DNA from 4 places in the Pantoea sp. X-Soil-ISGK-275 genome. Region 2 is predicted to be linked to each of the others. Evidence: predicted binding sites of a transcription regulator. Region 2 holds the regulator's gene; each other region holds the start of a gene.
The links. Region 2 encodes LexA, which represses DNA repair genes until DNA is damaged. Its sites were predicted from a motif close to TNCTGTATGTACATACAGNA; they were not measured.

Region 1 (5,637 bases), 1.2 Mb from region 2:
AAGAGAAGTATGCCAGCCAGATGTCTACGCTGAAACAAGATCTTCGGGCGATCCTTAGGAATGGTGGTTCGGAAAAAGAGTAGAGTTCTTTTCGTTCTCATTACATTCAGCCATAAAAAAACCCCGCCTAAGCGGGGTTTTTTACTGCGTGATAACTTAAGCCTGTGGCTGAGTTACAACGTCTTTGATACCTTTCACGTCGATTTCAACGCGACGGTCTGGCGCCAGGCAGTCGATCAGGGCATTGCGGCCTTTCACGCTGTCACAGGTGTTGCCAGTAACTGGGTTAGATTTGCCCATACCGCGTGCAGAGATCTTGTTAGAAGGGATACCTTTAGATACCAGGTAATCAACTACAGACTGAGCGCGTTTCTCAGACAGTTTCTGGTTGTACTGCTCTGAACCGATGCGATCGGTGAAGCCCAGTACTACAACAGAACCGTCTTTCGGATCCATTGAGCTCAGCTGGCTGTACAGCTGGTCCAGAGCCTGCTGACCTTCTGGCTTCAGAGTTGCCTTGTTGAAGGTGAACAGAACGTCAGACTTCAGAGTGAAACGCTTGGTTTCAACAACTGGCGCTGGAGCTGGAGCCGGAGCGACAACTGGCGCTGCATCATCTTCCTGACCGAAACGGTAAGAAACGCCGACGCTCAGCATGCTGTTGTCTGGACGTGTACCAACGGTACCTGCGTCACCGATGTTGTTAACCCACTGATAGTCCAGGCGAGTCGCCCAGTTTTTGGTCAGCGCATATTCAACACCAACAGCAGCCAGCGGAGAAACGCCGGTGTCGTGGTCGCTGTGACGAACGCCATCGGTGTTCTGAGTAGAGTCTGCGCGCCATACCATACCACCCAGACGGGTGTAGACATCGAAGTCTTCGGTGATTGGGTAGCTTAGTTTAGCAGCCAGCTGAACGCCTTGTGCTTTGAACGCGCCATTGGTCACGTTGCCTTTGTTAGGCATACGGCCCAACCAGTCGTAGCCCAGCTCGAAGCCCAGGTACGGGTTAGCTTGGTAACCAGCGAATGCACCAGCACCCAGCTGTGATTCGTGAGTTGGACCGTCGTTGTTCGCGTAACCGTTACCGTAGTAACCAGTATCGTGATACTGAGACCAGCCCAGTTTAGCACCGGTATACCAGGTGTTATCTTTAGGTGCGGCCTGCGCTACGGTAGCGAAGCCAGCCAGTGCCACTGCAATTGCGATAGCTGTCTTTTTCATTTTTGCGCCTCGTTATCATCCAAATAGGCAATGAGCAAAAAGGTTGCTCTTTGTGTTAATCCTTCGCCGGGTCTAAACGCTCGCTTTTGACTCTACCGAAAAAACGGAGGTTATTGAGCACCCTGGCGAGCTAAAGTCTACAACGAGATTGGAAACTTACAAGTATGATGTGACGCCGGGCAGCAAAAAAACAGCGATTTATACACACATTTTAACAAATCACCTGGCTAAATCTTCGGTATTAGAAAACAAAAAAGCGTCTAAGCCATTGTCATAGCTGGCGGGAAAAGAATCAGTAGCTTAGATGCAACTTATGCAAAAAAAATGCTGAGAAAATTCCTGGAATTTACTTAATGAAACAATTCAGACGGAATTTTTGCGGAGTTAGGTTGTCTGGAAGGGGCGTATTGACCTCCCTGCGGACGCAAAATCAGACCGAGTGCTTCACCTTCTGCCGCGGCTTTTTCCAATTCTAGACGCTCTTCATCGCTCAATTCGTACGGAATCCAGGCTAGAACCACGCTGTAATTGCCTGTACGTAATGCCTTCACCATACTTTCCACGGTGTTAAAACGCTCAGATTCGGTGATATGCATACTCTTTTCTAACGGCAATCCTGACTGCTGCATCCAGCTACGATTCAACTTATGCGCTGGAGTGAGCCACAGCTGCCAGCGCGATTGCTCGCTCAGCTGTTTCAGTACCGGCAGCAGTATAAGTTGCATCATTCCAGGTTGTTCGCTGGAGCGCAGTTCAGTGATTCCACCCAGCGAAGGTTGCGCTAAGCTGGATGAAGCGAAACGATGTGAACGGTCAGCAGAGCCAGAGAAATGAGTACGCATAATTTAATCACTCAGTAATGAACTGTATGGATGTACAGTAATGGCTTCCTGGATAAAGATCAACCTCAATTTCTGAAAACGCCTCGCAATTTCTGCACAAGATACCTCCCGTCTGCTTTTATTCATTGAACAGCTAAATCGTTTTTTTTATCTTCTAACCAGATGAATCTGCGAGCTTTTATAGGAAATTTCCCGCGCATGGAATCCATTGAAGGGGGCGTTATGAAGAGATATAACCCGGTAGTTGAACAATCGAAAGCGCAGTTGGCGGCATTAGGTAAAATTGAATCGCGCACGCAATTTGGTGGTTATGCACTGACTGTTGAGAAGGTGATTTTTGCGTATATCAATGAGGATGCACTCTATCTTCGAGCTAGCGAGGCGCTTCACGTCTATAACGCACAGCGTTCACTGGAACCGCTAGTGTACCGTAAGCGTGGCGTGCCGGTGACACTGAGCTACTTCAAAGTGGATACGCAATTGTGGCAAAACCCTGAACAGTTATTGCAGCTGTCAGCATGTTCTCTGCGTGCCGCACAGGACGAAGCAGCGACCAGACTTGTCTCGCTGCGTTTGAAAGATCTGCCGAATTTAAGCCTGCGATTGGAGCTGATGCTGCATAAGGTAGGGATCAGTTCGGTGCAATTGCTGTGTGAAACAGGCTCGCGACAAAGCTGGCTGAAACTACGCGCGGTGAATAAGCACATTGGGTTAAAAACGCTGTTGGCGCTGGAAGGTGCAATATCAGGACATCATGAAGCGGCGTTACCCAGCGCCATCAGGCAAGAGCTTTACACCTGGTATCTAAAAATGCTCCGCCAGCACGCGGCGGAGCATCAATCGCTTTAGTCATTGATGAGAGTACGGCGTAGACGGGCAATTTCAGGCAGCAGCGCGACTAACAAGCCCAATTGCTGAATCACTAATGGTGCGCGTGTATCCGGGCTGTTTTTCATCTCGTTCATGCGCTGCATTAGCGCCTGCTGCATCTCAGTGGCTTGAGTATCCGTAACCCGGTCGATCTGCAGCACATCTTCAATGAAGCAGACTGCGTCATCCAGTAAGTTCAGTAAAGTAGTATCCGCGAGATGTGCGCGGTGCGCTCCCAGTGCGGAGATATAGCTGAGGAAGGAGTGGTTCAGACATAACAGTCGAAACGCATTCTCACGTAGCGGCTGTTGTAGCTTGAGTTCACCACTGATGTTTGACACCACTGACGCCAGCTCGGCATCGGCATTATGCGCATCGCGGCGTGCCACGCGATAAGCGAGACGATTGTCTTTGCCTTGGTGATATTGCTCCATAATCGCATCCAGATAGCGGCAGTTGGCATTCAGTGTGCGATCGGCAACAGCAGTGATTTTGCGAAAACGCCAGTCTGGCCAGACAAAGGCCACGGCCAGCCACGCCAGTCCGCAGCCCAGTAAGGTATCCACCACGCGCGGCAGCGCCACTTCAAATCCTTCGCCCAGCAAGTTGAAGCACAGCAGAACCAGCAAAGTGATAAACAAAGTGGCTTGCGCATACTGAATCTGGCGGAAGGCGAAGAACAGCACGCCGCTCAGTACAATCAGCACCAACTGGCCTTCAATCGAGGGCACCAGCCACAATACCGGCAGGCCGATGGCAATGCCGGCTAAGGTACCGCCAATACGCAACGCCAGGCGTCGTCGGGTGGCGTTGTAATTGGGCTGACAGACGAACAGGCTGGTCAGCAAGATCCAGTAACCGCGATCGACGCCGGTGATTTGAATAAAGGCGTAGCCAACACACAGCACTAGCGACATACGCACTGCATGGCGGAACAGGGCCGATTGTGGGCTGAGATGGCGACTCAGGCGTAAGCGGATATCCGCCCAGCCGCTGAGCCCTTCGCGTGACAGATGGTGATCGCTCTGCGGGGACGGTTCGGCCAGCATCTGTTCTGATTCAATCGACGCCAGTTGCGCATCAATGGCGCGCAGATTACGCAGCAGCCAAAACAGTGCATGAATGTGTGGATCCTGCGGCTCGTTCTGCTGAAGGCGTTGCAGCGCGGTTTCCAGCCGTTCAAAGGTGCGTTCAAAATGGCTGTCGTGATGCCACGGCTGACGCAGCAAAATGGTCTCCGCCAGTTGCCGACACGCGCGCGCTTGCATGTTCATCAGACGCTGGAAACGGAATAGCACTTCGTTGTAACGCCAGTTATCACGCAGCAGATGGTATTGCAGATGCGAGGAGCTGGCGCGCTCATGGATATCCTGCGCGACAAAATAGTAGTGCAGGCTGCGGCGCGTGCTGCGTGAACCGCGGTCGCCGCGCAAACGGCTTTGAATAGTGCTTTTAGTAAGATTTAGCTGTGCTACCAACTGGCTGTTAACCATTGCCGTCGCAACCAGCGTGGCGTCATCCTGATCGCCGCCATCGGGATCAAACAGGTTCGCTTTGGCTTCCAGATAGCGCGCCAGCTGGGAAAAACTGCCTGCCAGCTGTTCCTGTACCGGGCGCACCGGGAACATCAAATGACCGATAAAGGTCAGCAAGTTGTACCAAAGAGCACCGATCAACAGCAGCGCTGGTTGCATCCACCATTGGGGAAACAAGCCGATGCCCAGCATGGTGTAAACCGCAATCAGCAGCGCACCGAAGGCGATAGTGGCATAACGCTGTCCCAACGCACCGAGCAAAATAAAGCCCCAGCTGGAAAGCGCCAGACCCAGAGCAAACGCCCACGGATGGGGGAACAACAGTTCCACCGACACCGAAGCAATACAGAAACACACCAACGTGATCAACAGATTGCGCACACGCCCAATCCAGCGATCGTCGAGATCCGCCAGCGCCGCAGCGACGACACCCAGCGTCAGCGGAATGGTCCACTCTATTTGGTGCAGCCACCACGGCACCGCCGCGCATCCGGTCAAGGCAAAGAAGATGCGCAGCAAATAGCGCAGGCTGCTGTTAAACAGATAACGTCGCCAGCCTGGCAAGGCGTCATGAATCATTGAACGGCCTCAGTAACGGCGACGCGCATTAGCTTCACGCGCGGCCTGGGCTTCTTCAACGGAGACCACGCGACGGCCGACCGGCCACAGCGCAATCGCGGCGATTTTGAAGTTGGCGATGCCAACAGGAATGCCGATGATGGTCAGACACTGCACGATACCGGCCGAGATATGCGCCAGACATAACCACCAGCCAAACAGTATCAGCCAGAAGATGTTGAGGAAGGTGCCGCCGGTATTCATCACATGGCTTTTGCTGTCGGGGCGCAGCACATCGACATGCACCGCTTCGTTGCCAAAAGGCAGCAGAGACAGCTTGGTGATTTCCCAGCAGGAACGCGTCAACGGCAGCGTAAAAATCAGTACGATGCTCACCAACGTGGCGAACAGCCAGCTGAGAGTGGTGAAGAAGCCGCCGAGAATGAAATTAAGAATATTAAGTACGGTACGCATAAACGTGATTTTCCTTTTGCAATCCGCAATATGTGGCGCCAAGTTTAGCTCTTTTTAAGGCTGGAGCGCCAAGAGTCTGACAGGTAAACTGCGCGATATCGAATTCCACATGACGGTGCGGACATGGAACTGAA
Region 2 (5,637 bases):
CGAACTTGTTCATGCCCATCGCGTGGTCAAGCAGCGCTTCGGCGCTCATATCGGGCACCGTGGCTTCTGGCGAATACGGCACGTTGCGCAGCAGTTGGGTGTAGCACTCTAACTGCTCAATCAGCTGTTCGCGAGTTAATGAACGCTGACGTGACGCCAGCAGCGCAGTCACGCACAGGTTCATGGCGTTGGCCGCACCGGCTTCGTTAATGCGCACCATCAGCTTCGCCGCAATGTCATTCACAGCAGGTGTCATCCACGCAGGGCGTTGCGGTTCGATAGGATCAATCGCATCGCGCCAGTCCGGCACGTTTTTGTTCAGGTAGTTCATCAACGGCAGCGGTTCGCCGAAGTTAACGTAGCCCTGACCAAGATTGCGCAGCTTACGCAAGCCGCGCACCATCTGCAGGAAGCTCTCTTTCTCTTTGGCCGCGCCACGCAGCTCTTTGGCATACGTGCCCACTTCCATCACGTGCTCGTAACCGATGTAGATCGGCACGAAGGTGATCGGGCGACTGCCGCCACGCAGCATCGCCTGCAGCGTCATCGACAGGGTGCCGGTTTTCGGGTCCAGTAAACGGCCGGTACGCGAACGTCCGCCTTCCACAAAATATTCAACGGAGTAACCACGGCTAAACAGCTCGCCGAGATATTCACGGAACACGGTGGAATAGAGTTTGTTGCCCTTAAAGGTACGACGAATAAAGAACGCGCCCAGGCGACGGAAAATCGGGCCGGCTGGCCAGAAGTTCAGGTTGATCCCCGCAGCAATGTGCGGCGGCACCAGGCCTTGATGATAAAGCACGTAGGAGAGCAGCAGATAATCCATGTGGCTGCGGTGGCAGGGCACATAGACAATCTCATGACCATCCTGCGCCAGCTGACGCACGCGCTCACCGCCATGTACGTTGATGCCCTGATACAGGCGGCTCCACAGCCAGCCCATCACGCGGTCAGTGACCTTAATCGCTTCGTAAGAGAAGTTCGCCGCCACTTCTTCCATCATTTCGATGGCGTTCTGCTGGGCTTTCTCATGCGAAATCTTTTTGCTGCGTGCTTCATCTTCTACCGCTTTTTCAATCGCTTTGGACTGTAAAAGCTTGTTGAAGAGATCCTGACGTGCAGGCAGACGCGGGCCGACCGCAGCCAGACGTTGGCGGGCAAAATGAATGCGCGCCACGCGAGCCAGCTTCTGCGCAATCGACTTATCGGTACCGTGTTCGGTCGCCATCTGGCGTAGCGAAACGGTTTGCGAGAAGCGGACAAAGCTGTCGCGGCCGTGCCACAAAATGGCGAAGAACTTCTGCACGCCATTCAGCACGCGCAGATGCGGCGTGGATTCACCGGATGTTTCACGTCCCGGCGCGCGACCAAACATCACCGCGACCGGCAGCATTTGCACGTCGAGTTGCGGGTTGCTGCGGTGCAAATCCAGATAATCGTGGAACAACTTCACCGATTCGGGATTGGCCACGAAATAGGGAATCACGCGTGGGCCATCGTGGATAAACACGTGGCGCGGCAGCAGGGTGCCATCGATCTCCAGCGGAGCCAGCGGATCGGGCAGATCATGTTTCAGGCATTGAGCACGCAGCGTGAGCAGATCAGCCTTTGAATCATAAGGCAAAACATACATCACCGGACGTGTCGGATCGATCCCGTGTTCAGAAACGGGATCGGTCGGAATGACCTTACTTTTTACCAAAATAGAGAGTGGTAAATTCAATAATTTGTAATAGAGTTTACGCCAACCTGACATAGACAACTTTAAGCCTCTTGTTAGCAAAGCGCGGCAAGCATACCAGAAAGCGCAGCGAAGGTCTGTGGCTCTGCCGCCTCAAACTGCCCACACATTGACGTCAAAATAGTTCAAGGGTTCCATAGACATGGCAAATAACGTCACCGGTTTAATAAGAATAGTGAAAGCAGCCGGTTATTCCTGGCAGGGCCTACGTGCCGCATGGCAGCATGAAGCCGCATTTCGGCAGGAAGCCGTTGCCGCGCTGGTGGCCATTCTCGTGGCGTGCTGGCTGGATGTAGATACCCTCTCCCGCATCTTGATGATTGGCTCGGTGGTGCTGGTTATCATCGTTGAGATCCTTAATAGCGCTATCGAGGCGGTGGTCGACCGCATCGGGCAGGAACAACATCCGCTCGCGGGCCGCGCCAAAGATATGGGATCGGCCGCCGTATTGCTGACTATCTTACTGGCTCTGTTCGTCTGGATCGCGCTGCTCTGGACGCATTTGAGATAGGGATTCCAGATTCATCAAACCGCTGATTTTTCCCTCTGTTACGGTTTTCATTTCGCGAATACCTGTATATACTCACAGCGACTGTATAAACAACCAGGGGGCGGGATGAAAGCGTTAACTGCACGGCAGCAACAGGTCTATGACCTGATTCGCGACCATATTAACCAGACGGGCATGCCGCCAACGCGTGCGGAAATTGCTGCGCAACTGGGTTTTCGCTCGCCCAATGCTGCTGAAGAGCATCTGAAAGCGCTGGCGCGTAAAGGCGTAATTGAAATTGTTTCCGGCGCATCGCGCGGGATTCGTTTACTAATGGAAGAAGAACCAAGCGAAGGGTTGCCGCTGATTGGTCGCGTCGCTGCCGGTGAACCCTTGCTGGCGCAGGAACATATTGAAGCCCACTATCAGGTGGATGCGAATCTGTTCAAACCGAGTGCCGATTTCCTGCTGCGCGTGAGCGGCATGTCGATGAAAGATATCGGCATTATGGATGGCGATCTGTTAGCCGTGCATAAAACGCAGGAAGTGCGTAACGGCCAGGTTGTCGTGGCGCGCATTGATGATGAAGTCACCGTGAAACGCTGGAAAAAGCAGGGCGCGATTGTCCATCTGCTGCCGGAAAACACCGATTTCCAGCCGATTGTCGTTGATACCCGTGAGCAGTCGCTAACCATTGAAGGTTTAGCTGTCGGGATTGTACGCAACGGCGAGTGGCTCTGATCAGTTTCTGATCCTCCCCAACTGCGGCGGTGCGAATTTGCGCTGACCGCAGTCTGCTGTTTTACTTCTCTGTGACTCTTTCTGCGGCTCATGCTGGCGCCATTACGCTGATTACCGCACACAACGGAATGGGCTGATGCAGCTGTTTTCCTCTTCAGATAAAACACTCTGGCGGCTAGCGCTGCCGATGATCCTGTCAAATATCACCGTCCCGTTACTGGGCGTGGTGGATACCGCCGTTATTGGTCATCTCGATAGCCCGATTTACCTCGGTGGCGTCGCCGTGGGCACAACAGCGACCAGCTTCATCTTTATGCTTCTGCTATTCCTGCGCATGAGCACCACCGGATTGACCGCTCAGGCATTTGGCGCCAATGACAAAACCGCGCTGGCGCGCGCCTTAACGCAACCGCTGCTGATTGCCCTGGTTTTTGGCGTGCTGTTTATGGTGCTGCGAACGCCGGTAAGCAGCCTGGCGGCAGCTTTAATGGGCGGCAGCCCGGAAGTGCAGCAGCAGGCGCAAATATTTATTGAGATTCGCTGGCTGAGTGCCCCCGCAGCCTTAGCCAATTTGGTGATTCTTGGCTGGCTGCTAGGCGTGCAGTATGCGCGCGCACCGATGGTGCTGCTGATCATCGGCAATCTGGTGAATATCCTGCTTGATCTGCTGTTCGTACTCAAACTGCATTGGGGTGTGGCTGGCGCGGCGGCGGCCACCGCGCTGGCAGAATATGTCACGCTGGGCGTGGGTTTGTGGATGGTGGCGCGCGTGCTGAACATGCGCGGTATCCATTTTACTCTGCTTAAAAGCAGTTGGCGTGGCGATGCGGCGCGGCTATTCCGCCTCAATCGCGACATTATGCTGCGTTCTTTGATGCTGCAAATTTGCTTCGCGTCACTCACCATCCTTGGCGCGCGGATTGGCCCGGATGTGGTGGCGGTCAATGCGGTGCTGTTGATGTTTCTCACTTTTACCGCATACGCGCTGGATGGTTTTGCCTATGCGGTTGAAGCCTGTTCGGGTGAAGCGGTTGGGGCCAAAGATCGCAGTCGGCTGTTGCTGATTTGGCATGCGGCTTGTCGTCAGGCTTGCTTCGTTGCAGCAATCTTTGCGCTGATTTATGCGTTCACCGGTCCGCAAATTGTGGCGATGCTGACGTCACTGGAAGCGCTACGCGAGATGGCCGACCGCTATCTGATTTGGCAAGTGATTCTGCCGCTGATTGGCGTCTGGTGTTATTTGCTGGATGGCATGTTTATCGGCGCGACGCGCGGTCGTGAGATGCGCAACAGCATGGTGATAGCGGCAATCGGCTACGGTCTAGCGCTGCTCACGTTGCCATGGCTTGGCAATCACGGTTTATGGCTGGCAGTGACGGTGTTCCTGGCGTTACGCGGACTGACGCTGTGGCTGATTTGGCGCGGTCACTGGCTGCGCAATAGCTGGTTCAACGCCTGAATAAGCGAAGCGTAACCTACAGATTAATCTGTATTTCTCTGCAAACTGCGAAGCGGCTACTACAATTACCTTATACGGCGCACATGAGTAGCGCGTTGTCTGGGTATATCGCCAGCTAAGCAGGCAATATATCTATCTCACTCAGGATGTAGTGGAGGATTATTATGAACAAAGACGAAGCGAGCGGAAACTGGAAGCAGTTTAAAGGTAAGTTTAAAGAGAAGTGGGGCAAGCTTACCGATGACGATATGACGGTGATCGAAGGTAAACGCGATCAGCTGGTCGGTAAAATCCAGGAACGCTACGGTTATGCAAAAGACCAGGCCGAACAAGAAGTTAAGGACTGGGAAAGCACCAATAAAGATTACCGCTGGTAATTGCCCCTGAGGAAGATGCTCCTACCCGCCAATCATTTAGCGTAGTGATTGGCCCGGCACAAGGACGTGCCTCTCTATTTTCTTACCCGTTTTTTTCCCTCAACCTGATGATCATGCTCGCAGCTTTCATGATGCGTGCAAGCCGCCACTTCTGCGCAGCTCTCACACAGGCCATGTGCCTCAATCACGGTATGACGCAAAGAAAATCCCGCCTGATCCGCTAACGCAGCAATGGTCTTTTCCACACCATGAGCATGTTTTTCAGTCACTGCCGCGCAACCGTCACACACCAACATCACTGAAGTATGTGCCGGCTCATCAAAATGATGACAAACCACATAGCTGTTATTCGACTCAACGCGATGAATAAATCCCTGTTCCAGCAGGAAATCCAGCGCGCGATAAATGGTGGGCGGTTTAGCTTGCGGTTCACTGACACGCAGCTGATCCAGCAAATCGTAAGCGCTTATCGAACCATTCTGCTCTGCCATCAAGCGCAGCACTTCGGCGCGCTGAGTGGTGAGGCGCACGCCGCGATCAAGGCAAAGTGATTCAGCCTGGGTAAGAAGTTGTTCTGGCGTGAGGTTTGACATAAGCATTCTCCGGGTTGCAGGTGATGTTATTTTATCACACAAATTTTTACGCTGCTGTGATTGCTTATTTTCCTTAAACTCCTGCAGAAAACTCCCACCAATCAATCGATTATCCTTCCTGTTTACCCAACAACATTGTTGCAACCATTATGTCTGAAAAATCCGTCCAGCCAGACAGCGCAACGGCTACAAGGATTTTGCTTTGCAACTCACCGGGTTAGCGTATAAGGTTC
Region 3 (5,637 bases), 140 kb from region 2:
GATCGCCAGGCACGATGGCCAACGTGGCTCCTTTCAAATCAGCTTTGGTGATGCCAAGGTGGAAAACGTCAGACTGGGCCATAACAGACTCCTGATAATTGGGGATGTACGCGCCACTCTACGTCAGCAGGAGGCATAAATATGTGACTCAATTCACCATCGATAATGAAAATTACATTATAAGAAAAACATTATGTGACTTACATCACGCATTAGCGCTGTGCAATTCTGAATTGCTACAAGCGGTGCTGCGTAAGTGTTGGTGGCAATGTTAATAGAGAAGCAGCACACGTGAAAAAAATCCCTCTGCACCTTACGCCAGCCTTGCTTTACTTCGCCAGGCTATAGTTACGTGATTGCGCATTTGCTAGCACGGAGAGAACAATGAAAACCGAAGACAATATGGCACAAAAAACGGCACCCGGCGGCTTTGCACCGGCCGTTCAGCCCACCGCAAGCAGCACCATTATTACCAGCAGCGACGCCATTCATGCTGGCGAGACCTCGGTTCCAAGCCAGGGCGAAAATCTGCCTGCTTATTATGCCCGACCAAAAGAGTATCAAGGCACCTTGCCGGTGGTGTTGGTGGTGCAGGAGATTTTCGGCGTGCACGAGCATATCCGCGATGTCTGCCGCCGTCTGGCGCTGGAAGGTTATCTGGCGATCGCGCCCGAACTCTATTTTCGTGAAGGCGATCCCAACGATTACAACGATATTCCCACGCTGTTCAAAGAGCTAGTGAGCAAAGTTCCAGATTCGCAGGTGTTGTCCGATCTCGATCATGTGGCCAACTGGGCCACGCGCCACGATGGTGATATCCGTCGTCTGGCGATTACCGGTTTCTGCTGGGGCGGACGCATTAGCTGGCTGTTTGCCGCGCACAATCCCCAGGTCCGCGCAGCGGTGGCGTGGTATGGCCGCTTAGACGGTGAAAAGACGTTGAAGCAGCAGAAGCATCCGATTGATGTTGCGGTCGATTTAAATGCGCCGGTGCTGGGTCTTTACGGTGGTCAGGATGAGAGCATCCCACTGGAAAGCATTGATAAGATGCGTCAGGCGCTGCACGCCGCCAATGCCAAGGCAGAGATCGTGGTGTATCCGGATGCCGGACATGCTTTCAACGCGGATTATCGTGCCAGCTATCACGCCGATTCCGCCAAAGATGGCTGGCAACGCATGCTGGCGTGGTTCGCGCAGCATGGCGTGGCGCCGAACGCCTAATAAAAAGGGGCGCCTCTGCGCCCCCATCTCATTTACCGCGACTAAGCCGTTTCACCCCGCAGGTTTTGCGCCGCTTTGACCATATTCGCCAATGCCTGACGGGTTTCCGTCCAGCCCCGGGTTTTCAGGCCACAATCTGGATTCACCCACAAACGCGCTTCCGGAATGCTCTGCGCCGCTTTGCGCAGCAACTCTTCCATCCACTCCACGCTCGGCACGTTCGGTGAGTGAATGTCATACACGCCCGGACCGATTTCGTTGGGATAGTCGAACTCCTTGAAGGTATCCAGCAGATCCATATCGGAACGTGAGGTTTCGATGGTGATGACGTCCGCATCCAGCGCGGCAATCGAATCCATAATGTCATTGAACTCGCAATAACACATGTGGGTGTGAATCTGGGTGTCATCCTGCGCCACGGCGGCATTGAGACGGAATGCATCCACCGCCCAGGTCAAATACGCGGCCCAATCGGACTGATGCAGCGGCAGACCTTCGCGCAGTGCCGGTTCATCGATCTGAATAATGCCGATCCCGGCTTTTTCCAGATCTTCCACTTCATCACGCAGCGCCAGCGCAATCTGTTTGGCGATGGTTTCACGGCTCACATCTTCACGCGGGAATGACCAGCAGAGAATCGTTACCGGACCGGTCAGCATGCCTTTCACCGGCTTGTCGGTCAGCGACTGCGCGTACTTCGCCCACTCAACGGTGATGGCTTGTGGACGGCTCACGTCGCCGATGATGATCGGGGGTTTAACGCAGCGTGAACCGTAGCTCTGAACCCAGCCGTTTTGGGTGAACACGAAGCCGTCGAGGTTCTCGCCGAAGTATTCCACCATGTCGTTACGTTCTGCTTCTCCGTGCACCAGCACATCGAGGCCCAAACGTTCCTGCTCAACAATCGCCTGTTTGATGTGTTCGGCGATGCCGGTACGGTAGTTACCGCCATCAATGTTGCCTTTTTTAAAGTCGAGACGTAGGCCGCGAATTTCGGTAGTTTGCGGGAATGAACCGATGGTGGTGGTCGGCCATGCTGGCAGGTTGAAGCGGTTACGCTGCGCTTTGGCACGTTCTGTGTAGTTACTGGTACGTTCAACATCTTTGGCCTGGATTTTCGCCAGACGCTCGCCGACTGCGGCATTATGCACGCGCGTGGAGTTGGCACGCGCACGAATCGGTGCGCTCCACTCCACCAGCGAAGTGGCATCGTTGTTGTTCAGCGCCTGACTCAGCAGTGCAAGCTCCGCACACTTCTGCAGGGCAAAGGCGAACCAGCTTTTCACCTCTTCATCGAGGCGCGTTTCCACGCTGAGATCGATTGGGCTGTGCAGCAGCGAACAAGATGATCCGATCCACAATTGTTGACGCTGGCCCACCAGCGGCTGCAGACGTTCAAACCAGCTGCTGAGATCCGCGCGCCACACGTTACGGCCGTTGATCACGCCGACAGAAAGCAGCCAATCTGCCGGGATCTGCCCATTAAGCTGCTGGATATCGTCTTTGCCGTGCACCAGGTCAACGTGCAAGCCTTGCACCGGCAGCGCTTTGATCACGTCGAGGTTCTGGCCGATGCTGTCGAAATAGGTGGTGAGCAGCAGTTTGCTTTCACCCTGCAGCGCGTCGTAAGCCGGTTTGTATGCATCGCGCCACGCCTGCGGCAATTCCAGCGCCAGTGCAGGTTCGTCGATTTGTACCCATTCGATGCCGCGTTTTTTCAGTTCCGCCAGCACCTGTTGGTAAACCGGAAGAATGTCTTTGAGCAATGACAGGCGATCGAAAGGCACACCTTTCACTTTACCCAGCCACAGATAGGTAACCGGGCCGAGTAGCACCGGTTTAATCTTGTGGCCGAGCGCCAGCGCTTCGTCGACTTCATCCAGCAGTTGGGTCCAGGTCAGTTTGAACTGCTGGCCTTGCGTGAATTCCGGCACCATATAGTGATAGTTGGTGTTGAACCATTTAGTCATTTCCGCCGCTGCCGCCGGTGTACCGCTTGGTGCGCGGCCACGACCAAGACGGAACAGCGTGTCGAGATCAACGGATCCATCTTTGTTCTGGTGGCGTGCGGGCACGTTACCCAGCAGCAGGCTGGTTGTCAGCACGTGATCGTACCAGGCAAAATCACCGACCGGCAACAGATCGACTCCCGCCTCTTTCTGCTGTTGCCAGTGACGGGCGCGCAGTTCGCGCCCCACCGCCAGCAGCTCTTCCTGTGAGCTTTTACCTGCCCAGTAGCTTTCCTGTGCTTTTTTCAATTCACGACGCAATCCAACGCGAGGGAAACCGAGAGTGTGGTTCAGAATGGTCATTTTCTGTTCTCCAGATATTCTTAACTGAGTAGGGTGCAGAGATGTTTAGCCGTCCAGATGTTTACACCGCCATAATCTGCGGGTACTGTATGTTCCTCAAGCGCAATTTGTTCAATCTCGATGTGAAGGATTCTCATGATCGAACTCAAACACCTGCGGACGCTGCAGGCGTTACGGAACACCGGCTCGTTAGCCGCCGCCGCCTCACAGCTTCATCAGACGCAATCGGCGTTGTCTCACCAGTTCAGCGATCTGGAGCAGCGGCTGGGCTTTCGTCTGTTTGTGCGCAAAAGCCAGCCGCTGCGTTTTACGCCGCAGGGAGAGATTTTGCTGCAGTTGGCCGAGCAGGTTTTGCCGCAGATTCAACAGGCTTTGCAGGCGTGTCATGAGCCGCATCAGGCCACGTTGCGTATCGCCATTGAGTGTCACAGCTGTATTCAGTGGCTGACGCCTGCGCTGAATAATTTCCGCCAGAGCTGGCCGCAGGTAGTGATGGATTTCAAATCCGGTGTGACCTTTGATCCGCAACCCGCATTGCAGCAGGGCGAGTTGGATGTGGTGTTGACCTCCGATATTCTGCCGCGCAGCGGATTGTTCTATTCACCGATGTTCGATTTTGAAGTGCGTTTGGTGATGGCACCGGATCATCCATTGGCGCAGCTTGAGCATATTTCCCCGGAAGATATGGCCGATGAGGTATTGATGATCTATCCGGTTCAGCGTCAGCGTTTAGATGTGTGGCGCCATTTCCTGCAGCCTGCGGGCGTAAGCCCGGCTTTGAAGAGCGTGGACAATACGCTGTTACTGATTCAAATGGTGTCGGCACGCATGGGCATCGCCGCGCTGCCACATTGGGTGGTCGAGAATTTTGAGCAGCAAGGTTTGGTGGTGACCAAGACTTTGGGTGATGGCCTGTGGAGCCGCCTGTATGCCGCCGTACGCGAAGGCGAGCAGCGTCAGCCGGTGATGGAAGCCTTTGTGCGGTTTGCCCGTCAGCACGCCTGTGAACATCTGCCCTTCGTGCGCGATGCCGCGCGTCCCGGCTCACTGCAAACCCTCTCATCCTGATGTTGTTGGGCGGCGAAGGTCGCCCGCGCTGTTATCCCTGTCCCGCCTGCTCTATAATGCGCCGCCTCAACCCGCGACCAAGAGAGTTTCACCATGATGAGTAACGATGTTCTGCGCAGCGTGCGCTATATGCTTGATTTGAGCGATAGCAAAGTGGTGGAGATTTTTGCCTTAGCGGGGAGTGAAGTGCCGCTGGAAGACGTGCAGGCGTGGATGAAGAAGGATGACGATGCTGCGTTTCGTAAGCTGCCGGATGTGTTGATGGGTTATTTCCTCAACGGTCTGATTTTTTACCGTCGCGGTAAGAGTGAAGATGCGCCCGCGCCTTCGATTGAGCGCCGCATGAATAACAACATTTTCATGAAGAAATTGCGTATCGCGTTTGAGCTGAAGACCACCGATATCCCGGATGTGCTGCTGAAAGCGAACTTTAAGATTTCACAGGCTGAGGTTGGCGCGATTTTCCGCAATCCAGACCATAAGAATTTCCGCGAATGCGGTGACCAGATTCTGCGTAATTTCCTGAAAGGTTTGACGATGATTCATCGTCCCGGTCCGGCTAAGAAAGCGTAATCGCTTCTTTGTTCGAGCCGGGTCAGGGATAGCGCGGCAGATCGCAAAGAGTAACCACTTCCCTGTGGATCAGCCTCGCCATCCATGGCTCGGATGCTTTGCTTCTCTGCCGCGCTATCCCCTCCCTTTCGGCCTAGGCGTGGCTTTTGGTGGTCTTGCCGAGCACCCAGCGTTTATGTACGTACAGGGATGCAAAAATCACGGCGGCACCGGCGATAAAACTTGGCCAATGCGGTTTCTCCTGCCAGATCGCCAGATTCACCAGCAAGCCAGCAGGCACATGCATGTTGTTCATAATACCCAACGTGCCAGCATCCACCTGCGTCGCACCGTAGTTCCACATGAAGTAGCCCAATCCTGAAGCCGCCACGCCCAGCCACACCAGAATGCCCCACTGCAGCGAGGTGGTGGGCAGTTTGTTCGGATTGCCCCACAAGCTCCACGCGATTACCGCGATGATCAC
Region 4 (5,637 bases), 1.0 Mb from region 2:
ATCCAGAATCACCAGCTTGGGTTGCAGCACCAGCGCGCGCGCCAGTGCCAAATGTTGCTGTTGCTCCATCGGCAACTCGCCGCTGCGCTGATGGCGCAATGAATAGAGCGCCGGAAACAGATCAAATACCATTTCCGGAATAGCGCGGCTACGATCGTCCTGCGCCGCCATCAGGGCGATCAGCAGGTTATCCTCCACGCTCATCTGCGAGAAAATATGCCGTCCTTGCGGCACGTAACCAATGCCGGTGCGCGCGCGCAGCTCGGCCGGTTGCAGCAGCAAATCTTCCGGCGGCGCGCCATCTTCCTGCCAGGTCATTGAGCCGCTGTTAATCGGCAGGCGGCCCATAATGCAGTTCACCAACGTGGTTTTGCCCATGCCGGGGCTGCCCAGCACACCGGTGCAGGTGCCCGGCGGCAGATCGAGATCCACATCCCACAGAATGTGATTTTGACCGTAAAACTGATTCACCGAACGTAAACTCAGCATCTGACATCCTCCTTCCAGATTATTAGCCTGAATGCTCCCGCTCTGTGTCGTCTGGCATACAGTCGTGCACGATTGATGGACACCGCTGTCGTCGGCAAGCGCCGATATGGACTCGTCACTCCATATAGCAAACACTGCAATTCCCAGGCCAGGTTAGGAATTCAGGCCGTTCTGCGTCGCAAACCTGACAAATCAACCGCTAAAAGTTGAGAAATACTTAACAATTGCCGGCGGTGATAAATGAGCTGCACTTTGACGGTGCTAACGGCTTAACGTTTCTGGTGCATTTGATCGTTCGTAAGGCAATAACCGGGGAAATAAATGGCCTTAAGGCTGGCTTTTCTCCAGGTAAGGAGAGGTAAACCGGGAAAAAGAAGGGTTAATGCGACACGCAGGAGGAGAAAAATAAATGCGAAAAAATTTTTTTTCGCGCTTAAGAATGGGCGGGAGAAAATTATACACAGCCGATGGGCTCGGGGCTGGATTCACTTATCCACCATTACTGTGGATAACCTTGTGCATTAGCGACTGAAAACCGTGTGCAAGCGAGTAAATTCGCGGCCTTCATACATTATGATGAGAAACTGGGCTTTTGAGTCAATGTCAGTAAAAACAGTAGGTTAGTTAAAATCAAGCATGCGAATTATCTGGCTTGTCATCGGACTGCAATTTAATGACACTCTATTGACAAATGTTAAAAGCGTCCTCCGCTTGGGGATAACATTGCGCAACAAGCGCTTGCTGGCTGCCGCTTAAATTGCACTGAAGAAAATCCGCTTCAGATTCCATTATCGTGCAAGGTTACTGTAATTATGTCCAGTATTTTTTTCTGGCAAATTCGCCATAGCAGAGTAGAATTAGCAGCCTGCCCGCCGACTTCATCTGCTGGAACCGCTAAAACATGAGCAAAGTCTTTAAACTCAACTCCGCTTTCAAGCCTTCAGGCGATCAACCTGAGGCGATTCGCCGTCTCGAAGAGGGGCTGGAAGATGGACTCGCGCATCAAACGCTGTTGGGCGTGACGGGCTCGGGTAAAACGTTTACCGTGGCGAACGTGATTGCCGACCTTAACCGCCCGACCATGGTGCTGGCACCGAACAAAACCCTGGCGGCGCAGCTCTACGGCGAGATGAAAGAGTTTTTCCCGGATAACGCAGTGGAGTTTTTCGTCTCTTATTACGATTACTACCAGCCTGAAGCCTATGTGCCGAGTTCTGACACCTTTATTGAGAAAGATGCCTCGGTGAATGAGCACATTGAGCAGATGCGTCTGTCGGCGACCAAAGCGCTGCTGGAGCGTCGTGATGTGATTGTGGTGGCATCTGTTTCGGCGATCTACGGTCTGGGCGATCCCGATCTCTACCTGAAAATGATGCTGCACCTGACGCGCGGCATGATTATCGATCAGCGCAGCATTCTGCGTCGCCTGGCGGAACTGCAATATACCCGCAACGATCAAGCCTTCCAGCGCGGCACCTTCCGCGTGCGCGGCGAAGTGATCGATGTATTCCCGGCCGAATCGGACGACATTGCGCTGCGTATTGAACTGTTTGATGAAGAAGTTGAGCGGCTGTCGCTGTTTGATCCGCTCACCGGGCAAATTGATTCGGTGATTCCGCGCTTTACCGTCTATCCAAAAACGCACTACGTGACGCCGCGTGAGCGCATTCTTAAGGCGATGGAAGAGATCAAAGATGAGCTGGTGGTGCGCCGCAAAGTGCTACTGGAGAACAATAAGCTGCTGGAGGAGCAGCGTATTTCCCAGCGCACGCAGTTCGATCTTGAGATGATGAACGAGTTGGGTTACTGCTCCGGTATCGAAAACTACTCACGCTATCTCTCCGGGCGCGGACCGGGCGAGCCGCCGCCGACTTTGTTTGACTATTTACCGGCGGATGGTTTGCTGGTGGTCGACGAATCGCACGTTACTATTCCGCAGATTGGCGGCATGTATCGTGGTGACCGCGCGCGTAAAGAGACGCTAGTGGAATACGGCTTCCGCCTGCCGTCGGCGCTGGATAACCGCCCGATGAAGTTTGAAGAGTTTGAAGCGGCCGCGCCGCAAACCATTTATGTGTCGGCCACGCCGGGCAATTACGAGCTGGAAAAATCGGGCAGCGAAGTGATTGATCAGCTGGTGCGCCCAACTGGCTTGCTGGATCCGGTGCTGGAAGTGCGTCCGGTGGCGACGCAGGTTGACGATTTGCTGTCGGAAATCCGCAAGCGTGTCGAAATCAACGAGCGCGTGCTGGTGACGGTACTGACCAAGCGTATGGCGGAAGATCTCACCGAATACCTTGTGGAGCACGGCGAGAAGGTACGCTATCTGCACTCGGATATCGATACCGTAGAACGTATGGAGATCATCCGCGATTTACGGCTCGGCGAATTTGATGTGCTGGTCGGCATCAACTTGCTGCGAGAAGGCCTGGATATGCCGGAAGTGTCGCTGGTAGCAATTCTTGATGCCGATAAAGAGGGCTTCCTGCGTTCCGAGCGTTCGCTGATTCAGACCATTGGCCGCGCCGCACGTAACATCAACGGCCGGGCGATTCTCTACGCCGACAAAATCACGCCGTCGATGGAGCGCGCGATGGGCGAAACCGAGCGTCGTCGCGAGAAGCAGCAAAAATACAACGAAGAGAACGGTATCGTGCCGCAAGGGCTCAACAAGAAGATCACCGATATTCTTGAGCTCGGCAAAAACGTGGTGAAAACGCGCGGCAAAGGCAAAACCGCGTCACGCACTGCGGCAGAAGCGGAAGCCAACTATATGGCGCTTACGCCGCAGGCGATGCAGAAGAAAATTCACGAGCTGGAAGGGCAGATGCAGCAACACGCGCAGAACCTGGAGTTCGAAGAAGCCGCCAGCGTGCGTGATCAGTTACATCAACTGCGTGAGCTGTTTATTGCGGCTTCGTGATGGTAGTAACCAGGTCGCCATAATCGTAATGGTTGTAACCAGGTCGCCATAAATGGCGACCCTACACGGCCTGAATCGCGTGTTCCAGCGCGATGCGCAGCAGCTGGCGGTCGTGGCGATATTTGATGTCGGCGGCTTCCAGCGGTTCGCGAATGATTAAGCGCTCTTCCACGCCGCGAATATCGGCGGCTGGACTGACTACCACCGCATCAATCACCCGCTTGCCAATCGCTTTCTCCATGATCGCCAATTTATCGGCCACATTCAGGCTGGCTGCCGCCGGGCTCAGTTCGCGGCCCAGATTACCAATAAACACCATGGTGGCAGGTGTACGACGCAGCGCGCGCGCCATATCTTCCATCAGCAGAATCGGCATCAGGCTGGTGTAGAAGCTGCCGGGGCCAATCAGAATCAAATCCGCTTCGCCAATCGCCTCAATCGCTTCACGGGTTGGCAACACATTCGGATGTAACATCAACTCTTCGGGCGGCTGCTTCATCTCATCAATTGCCGTTTCGCCGTACACCATATTGCCTTCGCCATCCTGCGCCACCAGATCGACCGGCTGTTCCGACATCGGAATCAGAAACGCATCGACCTTGAGCAGATTGCGGATGATGTTGATGGCTTCGAGCGGGCGCACGCTGAGATGATCAAGCGCCTTCAGCATCAGGTTGCCGAGGTTGTGTCCGGCCAGCTCGCCATTGCCGGTGAAGCGATACTCAAACATCGCGGTGGCGACGCTCGGCTCGGTGATCAGCTGGTTGATGCAGTTGCGCATATCGCCCCACGCAATGCCGCCTTCCGAGCGGCGAATGCGGCCGGTGGATCCGCCGTTATCGGTGGTGGTGACAATGCCGGTTAAGCGCGAGCCTAACGGTGCCAGCGCCGACATCACGCGGCCCAAACCGTGTCCGCCACCTAATGCCACTACGCGGTCCAAATCTGCCAGGGTTCGATTCATGTTTCTCCTTTGTCACTGACGTCCTCGCGTTGAGGCGTAGTTGAACTGATGTGCATCAATATCTGTGATGCATTTTACCGTATCCTGTCGCGAAAATGCGGTGAAAAATACGTTATACATCAAGATATATAGCGAAATTCACTGATGGATGCGAATCGCTAATCGCGCTACCATTCGTTTTAACCGTGTTGTCCATAATGACAACAAACTCCCAAGCCTGGTTTCCTAAGTCGTTAACGATATGGAAGGCAGGCCGCAGCCTTGAGCTGCCAGGGTGCAGAAAGAAATGACTGCATCTCCCGACTTTGGAAAGGTGTTCAGGTGCCACAATTTACAGATGCCTACGCGCGCAGCTTTTACTATCTGCGCCTGTCGGTCACGGATGTGTGTAACTTCCGTTGTACCTACTGCTTGCCGAATGGCTACAAGCCGAACGGTTCGAACAATAAAAGCTTTCTCTCGCTGGATGAGATTCGTCGCGTGACGCGTGCCTTTGCGGCGGCGGGCACGGAAAAAGTGCGCCTTACGGGCGGCGAACCCTCTATGCGTCGCGATTTCACCGACATCATCGCCGCCGTGCGTGAAAACGCCGCTATTCGCCAAATCGCGATGACCACCAACGGTTACCGCATGGCGCGTGACGTACGTGCGTGGCGCGCCGCCGGTCTCACTCATATCAACGTTAGCGTCGACAGCCTCGACGCACGCCAGTTTCACGCCATTACCGGCCAGGACAAATTTGCCGAGGTGATGGCGGGAATCGACGCCGCCTTCGATGCCGGTTTCGAGAAAGTAAAAGTCAACAGCGTGCTGATGCGCGATGTGAACAGCCACAGCCTCAGCACCTTCCTCGAGTGGCTGCGCCTGCGACCGATTCAACTGCGCTTTATCGAACTAATGGAAACCGGCGAAGGCAGCGATCTGTTCCGCCGTCATCACATCTCCGGTGAAGTGATCCGCGACCAGCTGATCCTGCAAGGCTGGCAACGCCAGCCGCGCGGCCGCAGCGACGGTCCGGCGCAGGTGTTCCGTCATCCCGATTATCAGGGCGAAGTCGGCCTGATCATGCCGTACGAGAAAGATTTCTGTGCCAGCTGCAACCGCCTGCGCGTCTCGGCTCTGGGCAATCTGCATCTGTGCCTGTTCGGTGACGGCGGCGTGTCGCTGCGCGATCTGCTGGCCTCTGACGATCAGCAAGACGAGTTGCAGGCGCGCATTGCGCACAGCCTTGGACAGAAAAAGCAGACGCATTTCCTGCATC

Region 1: sulA (SOS-induced cell division inhibitor SulA) is a predicted target of LexA. The motif match lies at 2,087-2,106, and genes of this name have one in related genera.
Region 3: metR (HTH-type transcriptional regulator MetR) is a predicted target of LexA. The motif match lies at 3,617-3,636, and genes of this name have one in related genera.
Region 4: uvrB (excinuclease ABC subunit UvrB) is a predicted target of LexA. The motif match lies at 1,292-1,311, and genes of this name have one in related genera.

The regions. Positions count from the first base shown of each region.
Region 1 covers NZ_AP035976.1:1,601,350-1,606,986, forward strand. The annotation lists gene matP (macrodomain Ter protein MatP) at 1-83, shown strand, start outside; gene ompA (porin OmpA) at 157-1,224, opposite strand; gene sulA (SOS-induced cell division inhibitor SulA) at 1,575-2,066, opposite strand; gene AC6I8A_RS07390 (TfoX/Sxy family DNA transformation protein) at 2,289-2,915, shown strand; gene yccS (YccS family putative transporter) at 2,912-5,050, opposite strand; gene AC6I8A_RS07400 (YccF domain-containing protein) at 5,060-5,503, opposite strand; gene helD (DNA helicase IV) at 5,627-5,637, shown strand, end outside.
Region 2 covers NZ_AP035976.1:376,503-382,139, forward strand. The annotation lists gene plsB (glycerol-3-phosphate 1-O-acyltransferase PlsB) at 1-1,759, opposite strand, end outside; gene AC6I8A_RS01675 (diacylglycerol kinase) at 1,887-2,255, shown strand; gene lexA (transcriptional repressor LexA) at 2,361-2,975, shown strand; gene dinF (MATE family efflux transporter DinF) at 3,112-4,434, shown strand; gene AC6I8A_RS01690 (CsbD family protein) at 4,599-4,811, shown strand; gene zur (zinc uptake transcriptional repressor Zur) at 4,886-5,404, opposite strand.
Region 3 covers NZ_AP035976.1:233,339-238,975, reverse strand. The annotation lists gene udp (uridine phosphorylase) at 1-82, opposite strand, end outside; gene AC6I8A_RS01060 (dienelactone hydrolase family protein) at 385-1,221, shown strand; gene metE (5-methyltetrahydropteroyltriglutamate--homocysteine S-methyltransferase) at 1,263-3,533, opposite strand; gene metR (HTH-type transcriptional regulator MetR) at 3,669-4,601, shown strand; gene AC6I8A_RS01045 (YehS family protein) at 4,695-5,174, shown strand; gene AC6I8A_RS01040 (carboxylate/amino acid/amine transporter) at 5,308-5,637, opposite strand, start outside.
Region 4 covers NZ_AP035976.1:1,374,574-1,380,210, forward strand. The annotation lists gene AC6I8A_RS06390 (ABC transporter ATP-binding protein) at 1-489, opposite strand, end outside; gene uvrB (excinuclease ABC subunit UvrB) at 1,391-3,412, shown strand; gene AC6I8A_RS06400 (gluconeogenesis factor YvcK family protein) at 3,474-4,376, opposite strand; molybdenum cofactor riboswitch at 4,573-4,709, shown strand; gene moaA (GTP 3',8-cyclase MoaA) at 4,698-5,637, shown strand, end outside.